DNA from 3 places in the Pseudomonas hygromyciniae genome. Region 1 is predicted to be linked to each of the others. Evidence: predicted binding sites of a transcription regulator. Region 1 holds the regulator's gene; each other region holds the start of a gene.
The links. Region 1 encodes FliA, which starts transcription of late flagellar genes. Its sites were predicted from a motif close to CTAAAGTTTNNNNNNNNNNNGCCGNTAA; they were not measured.
Positions count from the first base shown of each region.

Region 2: a site for FliA is predicted at 1,705-1,732, ahead of JTY93_RS26595 (methyl-accepting chemotaxis protein). Genes of this name have one in related genera too.
Region 3: a site for FliA is predicted at 1,554-1,581, ahead of JTY93_RS30280 (methyl-accepting chemotaxis protein). Genes of this name have one in related genera too.

Region 1 is NZ_CP070506.1:1,739,463-1,743,657, forward strand. Features, by position in the region: gene flhF (flagellar biosynthesis GTPase FlhF) at 1-33, shown strand, start outside; gene fleN (MinD/ParA family protein) at 134-967, shown strand; gene fliA (RNA polymerase sigma factor FliA) at 964-1,704, shown strand; gene JTY93_RS07675 (chemotaxis response regulator CheY) at 1,873-2,247, shown strand; gene JTY93_RS07680 (protein phosphatase CheZ) at 2,266-3,054, shown strand; gene JTY93_RS07685 (chemotaxis protein CheA) at 3,067-4,195, shown strand, end outside.
Region 2 is NZ_CP070506.1:5,860,772-5,864,966, reverse strand. Features, by position in the region: gene JTY93_RS26605 (NorM family multidrug efflux MATE transporter) at 1-580, opposite strand, end outside; gene JTY93_RS26600 (LysR substrate-binding domain-containing protein) at 733-1,653, shown strand; gene JTY93_RS26595 (methyl-accepting chemotaxis protein) at 1,842-3,818, shown strand; partial or broken gene JTY93_RS26590 (ATP-binding protein) at 3,942-4,195, opposite strand, start outside.
Region 3 is NZ_CP070506.1:3,799,451-3,803,645, forward strand. Features, by position in the region: gene JTY93_RS16755 (Na+/H+ antiporter family protein) at 64-1,383, opposite strand; gene JTY93_RS30280 (methyl-accepting chemotaxis protein) at 1,622-3,769, shown strand; gene JTY93_RS16765 (DUF1850 domain-containing protein) at 3,777-4,193, opposite strand; gene JTY93_RS16770 (TRAP transporter permease) at 4,190-4,195, opposite strand, start outside.

The DNA of each region.
Region 1 (4,195 bases):
CTCTATCACAACCCAGCCAAGCGGGTCGGCTGAAGGCAACATGAAACACAGTGCAATGTACCTACATCGATGGTCTGCTACCGCGGCCACCCTATGTAGCCTGCGGCTAAGCAAGACAAGGTAAAGAAAGAACATGGGCAGCATGCATCCCGTACAGGTGATCGCGGTGACCGGCGGCAAAGGTGGCGTCGGGAAAACTAACGTGTCAGTGAATTTGTCCCTGGCCCTGGCAGAGCTTGGCCGCCGCGTCATGCTGCTGGATGCCGACCTGGGCCTGGCGAACGTTGACGTTCTGCTGGGACTGACGCCCAAACACACCCTGGCCGATGTCATAGAGGGCCGCTGTGAGCTGCGCGATGTGCTGTTGCAGGGGCCAGGGGGGATTCGTATCGTCCCGGCCGCCTCCGGCACCCAGAGCATGGTGCATCTGAGCCCGGCGCAGCATGCCGGCCTGATCCAGGCCTTCAGTGATATCGGCGACAACCTCGACGTGCTGGTGATCGACACCGCTGCCGGGATTGGCGAGTCGGTAGTCAGCTTCGTGCGCGCCGCCCAAGAAGTGTTGCTGGTGGTCTGCGACGAACCCACCTCGATCACCGACGCTTACGCCCTGATCAAACTGCTCAACCGTGACTACGGCATGAACCGCTTCCGTGTGCTGGCCAACATGGCCCAGAGCCCACAAGAAGGGCGCAACCTGTTCGCCAAGTTGACCAAGGTCACGGATCGCTTCCTCGATGTCGCCTTACAATACGTCGGCGCAGTTCCCTATGACGAGTGTGTGCGCAAGGCTGTGCAAAAGCAGCGTGCAGTCTACGAAGCGTTCCCTCGTTCGAAATGCTCGTTGGCGTTCAAGGCAATTGCTCAGAAGGTCGATACCTGGCCACTGCCCGCCAATCCCCGGGGGCATCTGGAGTTTTTCGTCGAGCGATTGGTGCATCAGACGAGTGCAGGACCGGTGCTATGACAGCCAGCGGCTACAACCTTTACAAAAAATCAGCGCGTGACAGCCAGGGCGAATTGATCGAGCGCTATGCGCCTCTGGTCAAGCGCATTGCCTACCACCTGCTGGCACGCCTGCCCGCCAGTGTCCAGGTCGAAGACCTGATCCAGGCCGGGATGATCGGCTTGCTCGAAGTGTCGACCAAGTACGACGCGAGCAAGGGGGCGAGTTTCGAGACGTATGCGGGTATCCGTATCCGTGGCGCGATGCTCGATGAAGTGCGTAAAGGTGATTGGGCGCCGCGTTCGGTCCACCGCAATACCCGGATGGTGAGTGACGCAATTCGCTCAATTGAAGCAAAAACCGGTCGCGACGCTAAAGATCACGAAGTTGCGGCCGAACTCCAATTGAGTCTCGACGATTACTACGGGATTTTGAACGATACCTTGGGCAGCCGCCTGTTCAGTTTCGACGACCTGCTACAGGACGGCGAACATGAAGGGCTGCACGAGGACGGCGCGAGCGCTCACCAGGAGCCTTCACGCGACCTGGAAGATGAACGCTTCCAGGGCGCCCTGGCGGACGCGATTGCCAATCTGCCGGAGCGTGAGCGGCTGGTGTTGGCGCTGTACTACGACGAAGAGCTGAACCTCAAGGAAATCGGTGAGGTCCTGGGGGTCAGCGAATCGCGGGTCAGCCAGCTACATAGCCAATGCGCGGCCCGCTTGCGGGGGCGTTTGGGAGAGTGGCGAGCGCGCTGACAGGCAGTGTGGGGACACTGTGAACGATAACCGCCAGGGCGCGAGCCGGGCGGGAGCGGCTCGTGGAGTGCCCTAGCAGTCCTTTTTGTGTAATGCCTGTTGAATGATATGGCGCGCCCAGGTGCTGGACGCGTTTAAGACTGCTTGGAGGTCGAATTGGACAAGAACATGAAAATCCTCATCGTTGATGACTTCTCAACGATGCGGCGGATCATAAAAAACCTGTTGCGTGACCTTGGGTTCACTAACACGGTCGAGGCGGATGACGGCATTACTGCGATTCCGATCCTCAACAGCGGGAGCATCGACTTTCTGGTAACTGACTGGAACATGCCTGGCATGACCGGCATTGATCTACTGCGCCACGTGCGCGCGGATGAAAAACTGCGCAGCCTGCCTGTGCTGATGGTGACCGCTGAAGCCAAGCGTGAACAGATCATCGAAGCCGCCCAGGCGGGGGTCAACGGCTACGTGGTCAAGCCATTCACTGCACTGGCCTTGAAAGAGAAGATTGAAAAAATCTTCGAACGCATCGGTCATTGATGCTGCCACGGGGGAGCTATGGAGCATAAAGAATCATCGCAGGCCGACTTTGAGTCGACCCTGAAAAAACATGCTCACCAACTCGTCGAAAGCCTGGAAAAAGGCCAGTTCGGCGACGCAGTGCAGTTGATCCATGAGCTCAACCAGACCCGCGACCGCGGCCTGTACCAGGAAGTGGGCAAGCTCACCCGTGAGTTGCACAGTGCGATCGTCAATTTCCAGATCGACCCGCACATGCCCCAGGCCGAGGAAATCTCGCAGATCACTGATGCCACCGAACGCTTGTCCTATGTGGTCAGGCTGACTGAGGCGGCAGCCAATCGCACCATGGACCTGGTGGAAAACGCCACGCCCCTGGTCAACGGCATGGCCAATGAGGCCAAGGCGTTGAGCGCTGACTGGGGGCGTTTCATGCGCCGCGAAGTCGGTGCTGAAGAATTTCGTGAGCTGGCGCGTCGGGTCGAAGGTTTTCTGTCACGCAGCGAGCAGGAAAACCGCACGGTTTCCAGCAACCTCAATGACATCCTGCTGGCCCAGGATTACCAGGACCTCACCGGTCAGGTGATCAAGCGCGTGACCCTGTTGGTCACCGAAGTGGAAAGCAACCTGCTCAAACTGGTGCTGATGGCTGGCCAAGTCGACCGTTTTGCCGGCATTGAACATGACCGCGAAGCGATCCTCTCGGAAAAAGATCCACAAAAACACCTCGCCAAGGGTGAAGGTCCGCAGATTCATGCCGATAAACGTGAAGACGTTATGTCAGGTCAAGATGACGTAGACGATTTGCTGTCCAGTTTAGGCTTCTAAGGAGCACGCAATATGAGCTTCGGCGCCGATGAAGAAATCCTTCAGGATTTCCTTGTAGAGGCCGGCGAAATTCTAGAGCAGTTGTCCGAGCAACTGGTCGAGCTGGAAAGCCGACCGGATGATGCGAACCTGCTCAATGCAATTTTTCGCGGTTTTCACACTGTAAAAGGGGGCGCCGGCTTCCTCCAGCTCCATGAGCTGGTGGAGTGCTGCCACATCGCCGAAAACGTGTTCGACATCCTGCGCAAGGGTGAGCGGCACGTTGATTCGGAATTGATGGACGTGATCCTCGAAGCCCTGGACGCGGTCAATGGCATGTTCAACGAAGTGCGTGAACGCGCTCCGATTACTGCCGCCACCCCGCAACTGCTGGCCGCCCTGGCGCGCCTGGCAGAACCTGCCGCATTGGTCGCCGCCCCGGTGGTTGAAGCCGCACCTGAACCGGTGGCCGAACCCGACGTCACCGACAGCGAATTCGAACAACTGCTGGACTCCCTCAATGCCGTCAAGGCCGAGGCCGAGGCCGAAGCACCGGCAGCGGCTGCGCCGGCCATGGTGCCGACCAGCGAAGACATCACCGACGCCGAGTTCGAGTCCTTGCTCGACCAGTTGCACGGCAAGGGCCAGTTTGCCCCGGACGCCGTGGCGGCCACACCGCAGCCTGTGGAGCCTGCTGCGCCAGCGGCCAGCACCGATATCACCGACGACGAATTTGAAGCACTGCTGGATCAGTTGCATGGCAAGGGTTCGTTTGCTGCCGATGCTTTGCCGGCAGTCGCTGCGGCGGCTGCACCTGCTGCTGCGGCGCCTGCTGCCGCACCGGCGGCGGATGGCTTGATCACCGACCACGAATTCGAATCCCTGCTGGACGAATTGCACGGCAAGGGCAAGTTTTCCGAGGTGGCACCTGCCGCCGCCGCGACCGCGACCGCCACAGCGGCGGTGGCCAAACCGGCACCCGCTGCCGCCGCCAAGGCCGCTGCACCGGCTCCCGCACGTGCCGCCGCCCCGGCGCCAGCCCGTGCGCCCGCCGCTGCCGAGAAAGCCCCGGCCAGTGAAGCCGAAACCACCGTGCGGGTGGATACCGCGCGCCTGGACGACATCATGAACATGGTCGGCGAACTGGTGCTGGTGCGTAACC
Region 2 (4,195 bases), 1.9 Mb from region 1:
CCATCAGGCCCAGCTTGGGCAGGCCGAACATGCCTTCGATCAACGCATGGTTGAGCAGGTAGTTGATCACCGTGCCGCACAGGCTGATCACCATCACCGGCGTGGCTTTGCCGATGGCGCTGGTGAAGCCGCGCAGGGCCATGAACGTCAGGTAACCGGGCAGGGCGAACGGCAGGATCATCAGGAACTGGCCGGCCGACTGCACGTTGGTTTCGGTCTGGCCGAACATCAGCAGCACCGGCTTGAGGTTCCACAGCAGCAGGCCCGCCACCAGGGCCATCAGCCAGGCCAGCCAGAGCCCGGCCTGGGTCAGGCGGGTCGCGCCTTCGATATCACCGGCGCCCTGGCGGATAGCGACCAGGGTGCCCACGGCGGCTATCACGCCGATGCAAAAGATCGACACAAACGAGTAGCTCGCCGCCCCCAGCCCGCCGCCGGCCAAGGCTTCGGGGCTCAGGCGGGCCATCATCAGGGTGTCGGTGAGCACCATCAGCATGTGCGCCAACTGGGAGGCAATCAACGGCCCTGACAGCCGCAGAATGGCCCAGAGTTCGGTACGCGCCGGATGCTGCATGATCATCACGCTCAATATTTGCACAAAGGGTAGAGGGGTTGATTCTCGGCGCTCGCAGCGCTTTGCACAAAGGGATAAATGCGATCAGTCACATGATTAAAACTCATGCCAGGACGATTCTGGTAGGGTTTGCGGATCAAGCCGTCGGAGTTTTCCTCATGTCTCGTCGCCTTCCTCCGCTGTATGCCCTGCGCGCGTTTGAAGCAGCGTCCCGGCACAACTCGTTCACCCGTGCCGCCGAAGAGCTGTCCATCACCCAAAGTGCGGTCAGCCGACATATCCGCACCCTGGAGGAGCACTTCGCCTGCCGCCTGTTCCAGCGCAGCGGGCGCACCTTGCAGCTCACCGAGTCGGCGCGTCTGCTGTTGCCCGGCGTGCGCGAGGGGTTTGCCGCCCTGGAGCGTGCTTGTCATACCTTGAATGCCGAGGACGACATCTTGCGCATGAAGGCCCCGTCGACCCTGACCATGCGCTGGTTACTGGCGCGGCTGAGTCGGTTCCGGCATCTGCAGCCGGGCAATGAGGTGCAGTTGACCAGCGCGTGGATGAGCATCGATGAAGTGGACTTCAACCAGGAACCGTTCGACTGCGCGGTACTGCTGAGCGATGGGCACTTTCCTGCGGACTGGGAAGCCAGTTACCTGTTTCCTGAATTGCTGATCCCGGTTGGCGCTCCGAACTTGCTCAACGATGGCCCCTGGGATGTGGAACGCCTGGCCGGCGCGGAACTGCTGCACCCGACGCCGGACCGGCGTGATTGGCGGCGCTGGTTGCAGCGAACGGGGTTGGCCTCCCGCGTCGCCATCAAGGGCGGGCAGGTGTTCGATACGCTGGAGCTGGGCATGATTGCTGCCGCCCGGGGCTACGGCGTGTCCATGGGCGACCTGTTGATGGTCGCCGAGGATGTGGCCCAAGGCCGTTTGAGTCTGCCTTGGCCTACTGCGGTGGCCAGCGGCGAAAGCTACTACCTGGTCTGGCCCAAGACCCGCCCCGGCGGTGAGCGCCTGCGCAGGCTGTCGGACTTCCTGCAAAGTGAAGTGCGGGCCATGGCACTGCCGGCAGTGGAACAGCTCGACTGAATCGATGCAGCGCCCGCCAACAATGCGTTGGAGTGATACCCCTGTGATTTGCTCAAGTATTGACCCCGGCCGCCGAAGTAGGTGTGTCGCAGCTGCCATTAGTTGCGGCTCAGCGTGCCCCCAATTCAAGAAATTCGCCGATTAGCGCTATGAGATCAGGAAGATCCGGGCCGCGGCCAGGAGCAGTCATGTCTCAACCCCGCGCCCGCATAGCTTCGCAGCTGGGCATCGCCTTGGCGGTCATATTGGCTGTCGTGATCAGCGGCAGCACCGTGTTTGCCCTACGCTCCCTTGATTCGGCCAACCTGCAGACCCGTGAAGAACACCTGGCCAGCGAAGCGCGTTTGCTCGCCGACCAACTCAATACCTTCCACAGCACCTTGCGCGAGAGCACCCAGCGTTTGAGCGGGTTGTTTGAAAAGCGCTTTGGCGCCGGGCTGAGTGTGCATGCCGAGCAGACGGTGAATGTGGCCGGGGTACCGACCCCGAGTCTCTACCTGGGCGATGCGGTGCTGAACAACAACTTCGACGAGGTCGATGAGTTCAAACAGATGTCCGGCGGCGTGGCCACGGTGTTTGTGCGCAGCGGCGAAGACTTTATCCGCATCAGTACCTCCCTGACCAAGCAGGACGGCAACCGCGCCATCGGCACTGTGCTGGATCGCCAGAGCCCAGCCTACCAGCGCCTGCTCGCCGGGCAGAGCTACATTGGTCGCGCGGTGCTGTTCGAGCGCTCCTACATGACCCAATACAGCCCAGTGAGCGACGCCAGCGGCAAGGTGATTGCGGTGTTGTTTATCGGTTTTGACTACACCGATGCGCAGAACGCCCAGTTCGCCAACCTCAAGCGTTTTCGCATTGGCCAGACGGGCTCGCTGGCGCTACTGGACGAGCAAAAGCACTGGCTGGTGCCGCCTGCCGGCGTGCAAGCGTTGGAGCAGGCGGTTCCGGTGATCCTGGAGTTGGCGCAAAAGCCCGGCCAGGGGCGGTTCTGGAGCGACCGGGGCGAAGACTTCTACAGCGTTGCCGTGCCGTTTGACGGCGGCCCGTGGTCGGTGGTGGCGAGCATGCCCAAGGCTGAGATCCGTGCTGTGACCTGGGCCGTGGGTATCCGCCTGGTGATTGGCAGTGTGCTGGCGATGCTGCTGGCCGTGGGGGCGGCGGTCTGGTTGCTGCGCAGTAAATTGCAGCCTTTGGGCGACCTGGTGCGCCAGGCGCAAGCCCTGGGCGCCGGTGATTTGAGTGCGCGGCTGAATGTCTCCAGCCAGGACGAAATCGGTCAATTGGCGCGCAGCTTCAACCAGATGGGCGAGGCCCTGTCGACCATGGTCTCGCATATCCGCGAGGCGGCCGAGGAGGTCAACAGCCGCGCCCAGGCGCTGTCGGGCTTGTCGGGTGGGGCCTATGAAGGCATGGAGCAGCAGTCCGGCGAGATCACCAGCATGGCTGGCGCGGTGGAAGAGTTCAGTGCCACCTCGTTGAACATTGCCGACAACATGGGCAATACCGAACGCCTGGCCCAGGAAAATGCCCAGCAGACCCGCATTGGCCGCAACTCGATGCAGGAGGCGTCCGCGTCCCTGGAACATATCGCCACGGCGCTCAACAGCACGGCCACGGTGATCAACACCCTAGGCCAGCGTTCCCAGGAAATCGGTGGCATCGTCGGCGTGATCACCTCGATTGCCGACCAGACCAACCTGTTGGCCCTCAACGCGGCCATCGAAGCGGCACGGGCTGGGGAGCAGGGGCGTGGGTTTGCCGTGGTTGCCGATGAGGTGCGCAACCTGGCCTCACGCACCCGCCAGGCCACCGATGAGATCTCCGGGATGATCCAGAGCATCCAGCAAGAAACCGGCAATGCCATCAGCACCATGGAGCAGGGCAATGTGCTGATGCAGGAAGGCTTGTCGCGCAATGCCGACGTTGCCTCGGCCCTGGCGCGCATTGACGAGCAAAGCCGCTCGGCGGGGCAGCAATTTGCCGCAATCACCACCGCCACCCAGGAGCAAAGCAGCACGGCGACCTTGCTCAGCAGCAACCTGCAGAGCATTGCACTGGCCAATAGTGAACAGCGTGAAGTGGTCTCGAACCTGGCGATTACCGCCAGGGAGCTGGAGACGTTGGCGGCGGGGTTGCGGCATGAGGTGGATCGGTTTCGTTGAAACACCCTCGATCAATTGTGGGAGCGGGCTTGCCCGCGATGGCGGTGTATCAGTCGCCGCATATGTCGGATGACCCGGCGCAATCGCGGGCAAGCCCGCTCCTACAGGGGATCTGAGCTCGGCTCAAGTCATCGCAGCCGGGCGATATTGCAGGGCCTCCGCCAGATGGTGACGAGCGATGGCATCTGCTTGCTCCAGATCCGCCAAGGTCCGTGCCACCTTGAGCAACCGATGCGCAGCCCGCAGCGATAGCGTCAGGCGTTCGCAGGCGCTCTCCAGCCAGCCTTCATCGACTTTCTCCAGCTGGCAGTGCTCACGCAACCCTGGCAGGTCGAGAAACGCATTGGCACAACCTTGGCGCCGTTGCTGATAGTCAC
Region 3 (4,195 bases), 2.1 Mb from region 1:
GCAGCCTGGATGGACGCGGTGCCCTTGAGTCCTTCGCGAGCAAGCTCGCTCCTACAGGAGAAGTCAGAGGGTCATCGCGGCAAACCAGCCGAACACCAGCAACGGCAGGTTGTAGTGCAGGAACGTCGGGACCACGGTGTCCCAGATATGGTGATGCTGGCCGTCGATGTTCAAACCCGAGGTCGGTCCCAGGGTGGAGTCCGACGCTGGCGAACCGGCATCGCCCAGGGCGCCGGCGGTGCCGACGATGCAGACAATGGCCAGGGGGCTGAACCCCAGTTGCACACACAGCGGCACGAAAATCGCCGCCAGGATCGGCACGGTGGAAAACGACGAGCCAATGCCCATGGTCACCAGCAGGCCCACCAGCAACATCAACAACGCGCCCACGCCACGACTATGGCCGATCAAGGCCGCAGAGGCCTGCACCAGCGTCTGCACCTGGCCGGTGGCCTTGAGGACTTCGGCAAACCCGGAAGCAGCGATCATGATGAAGCCGATCATCGCCATCATCTTCATGCCTTCGGTGAACAGGTCATCGGTGTCGCGCCAGCGTACGATGCCCGACACCGAGAAGATCAGGAAACCCGCCAGGGCACCGATGATCATCGAGTCCAGCCACAGCTGGATGATAAAGGCCGAGGCAATGGCCAGCCCGGCTACCAGCAGGGTCAGCGGGTTGTATTGCACCGCCACTTGCTCGACCCGCTCGATTTTCTTCAGGTCGTAGACGCGCTTTTTGCGATAGCTGATAAACACCGCCACCAACAGGCCGAACACCATGCCCAGCGCCGGGATACCCATGGCGTGGGTGACATTGACCTGGCTGATATCCACCCCACTCTTGGCGACGTTGGCCAGCAGGATCTGGTTGAGGAAGATGTTGCCGAAGCCCACCGGCAGGAACATATACGGGGTGATCAGGCCGAAGGTCATGACACAGGCGATCAGGCGCCGGTCAATCTGCAGCTTGGTCAGCACATACAGAAGAGGCGGCACCAGCAGCGGAATAAAGGCGATATGGATCGGCAGGATGTTCTGCGAGGCAATCGCCACCGCCCCCAGCAGGCAGATCAGCAGCCATTTGACGTGATTGCCGCCGCTCGCCTCCTGGCGCCCCACCAGCAGCAAGGCCTTGTCCGCCAGGGCATGGGCCAGGCCGGACTTGGCGATCGCCACGGCGAAAGCACCGAGCAATGCGTAGGACAGCGCCACGGTGGCACCGCCGCCCAGGCCGCTGTTGAACGCGCTGAGCGTCGCGTCGATCCCAAGACCACCGGTCAAGCCGCCGACCAGGGCGCCGACGATGATCGCGATGACCACATGCACGCGGGACAGGCTCAGCACGAGCATGGTACCGACCGCGGCGATTACTGCGTTAATCATGGCTACCTCAAGACAGAAACATAAAAACAACACACGCCGGCGCCCTGGCCAAATGGCGACCACGGCACACACAGAAAAGGTGTTTTATTAGAGGGCGCGCACTTTGCAGCAGCCGGCGCGCCATGTCAAAGCACGACGTCGCAAACAGAATTCAATTGATCGTATGAATAAAGAAAAAAACCATGCGGCCGATACAACGGATCATCTCTGTCGTAACGAAAGGTTAAGGATCTCCATGTCGCTCAGGCAGCTGTCCATTCAATGGAAAATCACCCTCCTCGCCGGCCTTTGTCTGTTGGGGATCGTGACCCTGCTGGTGGGTCTTTCGCTGTATCGGATGGACCAGAGCTCACAACGGGTCCAGACCTCCAGCACGCAGATGCTCAATGTCGCGGCTCAATCGCGCATCGAAGCCCAGGGTGAAGTCCAGGCATTGGGCATCCGCCAGCAGTTTATGGACGCCTACCAATACGGCCATGGTTTCTCGCGCCAGGTGCTGTTTTTGCGGGAACAGGCCGAGAAACGCTTCCTCGATGCCTTTGACTTGCGTGAAGACCTGACCCGCCAAGTCAAGGCCGCGCTGCAGGCCAATCCGGATCTGCTGGGCCTGTCTCTGGTATTCGAAGCCAATGCCCTGGATGGCAAGGATGAGTTGTTTGCCGGCCAGCAAGAGCTGGGCAGTAACGAGAAGGGCCGCTTCGCCCTGTACTGGTCGCAGCCGACACCCGGTAAGCTGACCTCGATGGCACTGCCGGAAAGCGACATGTCCGACACCAGCATCGGCCCCAGCGGCGAAAAGGCCAACACCTGGTTCACCTGCCCGCGCACCACCCTCAAACCGTGCGTGATCGAACCGTACTTCTATGTGATCGACGGGCAGAACGTATTGCTCACCAGCATCGTGTTCCCCCTCACGGTCAATGGCAAAGTCATCGCCTCGCTGTCGGTGGACATCAACCTCAACAGCCTGCAGGCGGTCAGCCAGAATGCCAGCCGCAAGCTGTATGACGGCCAGACCAACGTCAGCATCATCAGCCCGGTGGGTTTGCTCGCCGGCTATAGCCCGGATGCGAGCAAGCTCAGCCAGCGCCTGGACAGCGTCGACACCACCAGCGGCGCACAACTGATCAGTGCCATGGCCAGCAGTACCCAGACCTACAGCCTACGCACCGGCCAGCAACTCAAGGTACTGGCGCCGTTCCAGCCAATCCCCGATGGCAAGTCCTGGGGCGTGTTGCTGGACGTGCCGGAAAAAGTCCTGATCGGCCCCGCCCAAGCCCTCAAGGCCGAACTGGATGCCGACAACACCAAAGGCACCTTGCTGGAACTGGGCCTGGGCTTGCTCGCCGCGATTGTCGGTTTGCTATTGGTATGGCTGATGGCCCGCAGCGTCACCCGGCCAATCCTCGGCGTGGCCCGCATGCTGGAGGATATCGCCAGCGGCGAAGGCGACCTGACCAGGCGCCTGGCCTACGACAAGCGCGACGAACTCGGTGAACTGGCCAGTTGGTTCAACCGTTTCCTCGACAAGCTGCAACCAATCATTGCCGAGGTCAAACGCTCGGTGCAGGACGCGCGCACCACCGCCGACCAATCGGCGGCGATTGCCAGCCAGACCAGTGCCGGCATGGAGCAGCAATACCGCCAAGTGGATCAGGTGGCCACCGCCTCCCACGAGATGAGCGCCACCGCCCAGGACGTCGCCCGCAGCGCCGCCCAGGCCGCACACGCCGCCCGGGATGCCGATCAGGCCACCCGCGACGGCCTGACCGTGATCGACCGCACCACCACCAGCATCGGCCACCTCGCCGCCGATATGAGTACGGCGATGACCCAGGTCGAAGGGCTGGCGGCCAATAGCGAGCAGATCGGTTCTGTGCTGGAAGTGATCCGCGCAATTGCCGAACAGACCAACCTGCTGGCCCTCAACGCCGCCATCGAAGCCGCCCGTGCCGGTGAGGCCGGGCGTGGCTTTGCAGTGGTCGCCGATGAGGTGCGCAACCTCGCACGGCGTACCCAGGAGTCGGTGGAAGAAACCCGCCAGGTGATCGAACAGTTACAAAACGGCACCCAGGAAGTGGTGAGCTCCATGAGCAACAGTCATCGCCAGGCCCAAGGCAGTGTCGAACAGGTCGGCCAGGCAGTGACGGCATTGCGCCAGATCGGCGATGCGGTGACGGTGATCAGCGACATGAACCTGCAGATCGCCAGCGCCGCCGAGCAACAAAGCGCAGTGGCCGAAGAGATCAACAGCAACGTGGCGACGATTCGTGACGTGACCGAGTCGCTGTCGGGCCAGGCCAATGAGTCGGCCCGGGTCAGCCAGACACTCAATAGCCTGGCCAATCAGCAACAGGGGTTGATGGATCAGTTCCGCGTCTGATGGCGATTTAAAGGGCGCGGGGCCTGGCGCCGGACGCAGGATCCAGCTCACAACTCCAGAGCTCCAACGCCGGCCGGCTCGCGTGTGGCGGGCCGAGCCAGGCGCTCAGCCACTCGCACTGCTGGTTGATACACAGTTGATAATCCCCCGCCTCAGGGGTGCGCCCCAAGCGCAGGGGTTGCAAGGGGGGCAGTTGACGCTGGTAATGCCAACTGCCCTCGCGCAGTTGGGCGCCGTCCGGAATTTCCATACCGGCCCCGGAACCCTTGACCCGCGCCTCACCCAGTACCAGCCCCGCAGGCGTTACGCGGTAATCCTCTTCCCAGCGCACTTTCTCAACGGTATGGGTCCAGGCGAGGGTGAAGGCTGGCGTGGGGACTTGTGCCCAGACTGCACCCGCCAAGCCCAGGCACAGGCCAATCACGC